Regions from separate parts of the Pantoea sp. Z09 genome, predicted to be linked through region 2. Evidence: predicted binding sites of a transcription regulator. Region 2 holds the regulator's gene; the other holds the start of a gene.
What was found. Region 2 encodes CRP, which controls carbon source genes, mostly activating them, when cyclic AMP is high. Its sites were predicted from a motif close to ATGTGANNNNNNTCACAT; they were not measured.
Positions count from the first base shown of each region.

Region 1: a site for CRP is predicted at 1,453-1,470, ahead of MC269_RS09560 (6-phosphofructokinase). Genes of this name have one in related genera too.

Region 1 is NZ_CP092373.1:1,997,622-1,999,825, forward strand. It holds gene MC269_RS09550 (PTS sugar transporter subunit IIC) at 1-19, opposite strand, end outside; gene MC269_RS09555 (PTS sugar transporter subunit IIB) at 12-326, opposite strand; gene MC269_RS09560 (6-phosphofructokinase) at 337-1,317, opposite strand; gene MC269_RS09565 (YceI family protein) at 1,782-2,204, opposite strand, start outside.
Region 2 is NZ_CP092373.1:311,007-313,210, forward strand. It holds gene MC269_RS01385 (YccS/YhfK family putative transporter) at 1-614, opposite strand, end outside; gene crp (cAMP-activated global transcriptional regulator CRP) at 673-1,305, opposite strand; gene MC269_RS01395 (OsmC family protein) at 1,606-2,010, shown strand; gene MC269_RS01400 (phosphoribulokinase) at 2,068-2,204, opposite strand, start outside.

The sequences.
Region 1 (2,204 bases), 1.7 Mb from region 2:
AATTAATGACGCTATTCATGATTAACAACCTTCGCGCTGCGATCTTTTAAAAACGCCAGGATCTTCTCTTCAATCTCGCCTTTATCGGTAAGACGATTCAGCACAATGACGCGCTTCATCTCTTCCGGCGTGGCGTCGGCATTTAATACGTCGGCAAAGGCTTTTTGCGTCAGAATAATGTCGGACTTAAAAGCGTTGGCTTCCGAGATGGTGGTGTGATCGATGTCGGCGTCAATTTCCAGCTTTTTTAATACCGCCTTTGCGCTCATTTCGATAGCAAAACTGGACCCCAGTCCGCAGCCGCAGACACATAAAATTTTAAGCATGGCTCTCTCCTCAGACGATATTCAGTTGTTTCGCGAGTTTGTAATAGTGCCCTTCGGTATCGACAAGACGTTTTTTCATGCTGATTAAATCAATCGGAATCGGTTTATTGCTGCCGTTAATAATGACCGCTTTATTCCGCATGCCCGACTGAATACAACGCACCACTTCCGCCGCCATAATGGCGCCCTGATAGATCTCTTCGCAGGTGGGATCGCCGTTACGCAGGCCGTATCCAATAATGGTTTTACGAATACGCACGCCGGTCAGCGGCTCCAGCTGCCTGATAAGCGTGTCGATAGCGCCCTGGAAGCCCGGCGAATATTCGCGCGTATAGCCCTCGGAGCAGAGGATCACCACGCTGTTCTGCACCTCCAGCCGCGCCCGGATGCGGTCGGCCAGCTGCGTCACCGGGATCTGGCTCTCCGGGATCAGCGCGAAGTCGGCGTTGCTTTTGATCGCCGACTGCAGCGTCAGCTCGCCGCAAAAGCCGCCCAGCAGCTCTGCCATAAAGACGCGTCCCGGCAGCGCGCGCCCGGTGTTACGCAGCTTCGCCACCTCTTTCAGCACCTGTTCGCAGGCGGTGGAGAAGCCGATGGTGTAGTCGCTGCCGAACACGTCATTGTCGATGGTCATGCCGACGCCGAAACAGTTAACGCCAAATTCGCTCAGAATATGCAGAAATTGCAGCGAGCCATCGCCGCCCGCCAGTATTAATATCTCTACGCGCAGCGCCTTAAGCTGTCGGGCAATGCGCTCATAGTCGCTGTGCGCTAATTTTTTTTCAGTTCTGCCGGACTGCATCAGCGGAATCGATGCCACGGAATAGTCTATTAACTCGCGCCAGCCTATCTCCTGATGCCGATTTTCCAGCAGGCCGGGAATGCCGCCGTTAAATAACACCATCTCCGCCTGCGCCAGTCGCGCCACCTGAAAGATAAAATTATTAATCCCGGCGACATCGCCGCCGCTTATCACTATGCCAATGCGCATTCTGCCCCCTCACTGAGGTCATCCGGTCTGAGGCTATTGTTCCGACGCAGGGGCTTTAAATTTGCAACGAATATCACAAATCAGGGAGAGATTACGCATGGCGCAAGATTGACACGGCCTTTGAAAGACCAATATTTGAGAGGATCATCACAATATAAAATCATGCTAAAAAGGCTTTTTTTGATGAATATTCATCTGGTTGGATAAAAATAAGCTTGCTTATTTTCGTCTGAGGTGGGGAGGTGACTTCGCCTTAACAACGATCGTGCGGATTTGTGATTCTCGCCTCATTTTTAACGGGCGCAGGCTTATTTAACGCGCCGTTTTTATTTCAGGTGTGATGATTTACTGTGCAACAGGTTGTCAGCGTTAACCGGTTTTAGCGCCAGCAGTTAAAAGAGATATATCGAGGATAAGGATGGGGAAAACCTCTCTCTCCAGCGTCAGAGAGAGAGGCAAAAAACTTATTTTGCGTAGGCTTCGGTGGAAATAGTCAGCGTTACGTCGTCGCCGACGGCAGGAACATATTTATCCAGTTTGAAGTCAGAACGCTTGATGGTGCCGGTGGCATCAAAGCCAATCGCCTGCTTCTTCACCATCGGGTGCTCGCCCTGCTTGTTCAGCGTGGCGTGCAGGGTAACCGGTTTGGTGATGCCTTTCAGCGTCAGGTTGCCCTCTACGTCAAATTTGTTGTCGCCCTTCGCGACCACTTTGGTGCTGTGGAAGGTGGCGGTCGGGTATTTCGCGGTATCGAAATACTCAGCGCCTTTAAACTCTTTGGTCAGCGCCGGGACATGGCTGTCGATCTGGCTGACAGGCAGCGTGACGTCAACGCGCGAGGCGGTGGAATTTTCGCTGTCGAATACCAGTGTGCCTTTGCTGTCAGG
Region 2 (2,204 bases):
TCGACCGCTTTCTGCTGGCGCGCCAGCAGCGGCGGCAGCGCTTTTTCCGGATCGGTGAGCTGGGTCAGCAGGGTATATTTGGCGTCGCAGTAGTCCGCCAGCTCGCGGTAGATCAGGCTCAGGGTTTCGCGCATCGGCTGCTCTTTCCACAGCCAGAACCAGAACCAGTTGAAGAGCCCGTACCAGAGCGTGCCGCCGATATAGAGCAGCGGCGGCACGTAGATCGGCATGCGGCCGATCAGGCTCAGGGTAAAGATCGCCGCCACCAGCGTGCCGGAGAGCAGCCGGCCGTGCAGCGGGCTGATTTCGCCGGTGACGCCCAGCAGCAGCGGCAGCACAAAGAGCACCGCAGGCAGCGGCACCCCTTTCAGGGTCAGCAGCTGGATCAGAAAGCTGCCGAGCGCGAACAGCGAGCCGCCAACGATCAGTCGTTTGAAGAAGCGCTTATGGGGCGTATCCAGGCCCGCGACGTTGCAGCAGGCGGGAACCAGCGAGAAGAGCAGCCCTTTTTGCAGATCGCCGAACAGCCAGCCGAGCGCGACGGGAATGCACAGCACCAGCGTCTGCCGCAGAGCATAGTTAACTTCGGGGTGGTAGATGATTCGACGCCACATCACTTCGCTAAAAGCAGTAACGGCGTGACGGTAAGATCACGCCGTGAGTGAGAGGAAATCAGCGGGTGCCGTAAACGACAATGGTTTTGCCGTGTGCGGAAATCAGATTCTGGTCTTCCAACATTTTCAAAATGCGGCCCACGGTTTCACGCGAGCAACCAACGATTTGGCCAATTTCCTGACGAGTAATTTTGATTTGCATGCCGTCGGGATGCGTCATGGCGTCTGGCTGTTTCGCCAGGTTAAGCAGGGTTTGTGCAATACGTCCGGTCACGTCGAGGAAAGCTAAATTGCCCACTTTCTCCGATGTTACCTGCAGACGGCGCGCCATCTGCGATGAGAGACGCATTAAAATATCCGGGTTCACCTGGATAAGCTGGCGGAATTTCTTGTAGGAAATTTCTGCCACTTCGCACGCGGTTTTCGCGCGCACCCAGGCGCTGCGCTCCTGACCTTCTTCAAACAGGCCAAGCTCGCCGATAAAATCACCCTGATTCAGGTAAGAGAGGATCATCTCTTTGCCCTCTTCATCTTTGATCAGTACCGCAACGGAACCTTTCACGATGTAGTAGAGGGTTTCAGCCTTCTCACCCTGATGAATCAGCGTACTTTTGGATGGATATTTGTGAATATGGCAATGGGACAGGAACCATTCGAGTGTAGGGTCTGTTTGCGGTTTGCCGAGAACCATTCGCTATTATCCTCTGTTGTAATCGTGCCCAAAACGCGGGGGGATTATTCCCTGCCAGGCGATGAAAGCTTCAAGCGTTTCCCCTAAAGGAGATTATTCGGGCCTTATTTTGCGCCAGGCGCTTGATGTGTCCCGTCTTCGTCCTTAGCAAGACGAACTATTTTCAGCACTGTTTGTAGCACAGCTTTTGCCGACTGTCTTCTGTTGTCTCGCTTCAGCAAAGGGGGGATTACTCTGGATTGCTGTTTGCCAGGCGAACGCGTACTCTGGCGGCAAACGGGCTATTCTCGAGGTGGAAACATGCAGGCAAGAGTGAAGTGGGTCGAAGGGTTAACCTTTCTCGGCGAGTCGTCGTCAGGGCATCAGATCCTGATGGACGGCAACTCCGGCGATAAAGCGCCCAGTCCGATGGAGATGGTGCTGATGGCCGCGGGCGGCTGCAGCGCCATCGACGTGGTTTCTATTTTGCAGAAAGGGCGCAACGACGTGGTGGACTGTGAGGTGAAACTGACCTCTGAACGCCGCGAAGAGGCGCCGCGCCTGTTTACCCATATCAACCTGCACTTTGTGGTCACCGGCAAGGCGCTGAGCGACAAAGCCGTGGCGCGCGCGGTGGATCTCTCGGCGGAGAAGTATTGTTCGGTGGCGTTGATGCTGGGCAAGGGCGTAGAGATGACCCATAGCTATGAAGTGGTCGCGCTGTAAAAAAGCGCACTGTATGTAAGGAGCGGGCCTTGCTACTCGCTCCCGCTCCAGACCTGGTCAGGCGATCTGTTTGCCTTCCATCAGCCGCTGCACCAGCGGTGCCATAATCAGCTCCATCGCCAGCCCCATCTTGCCGCCCGGCACCACCAGCGTATTCATATGCGAGATAAAGGATCCCTGCAGCATCGCCAGCA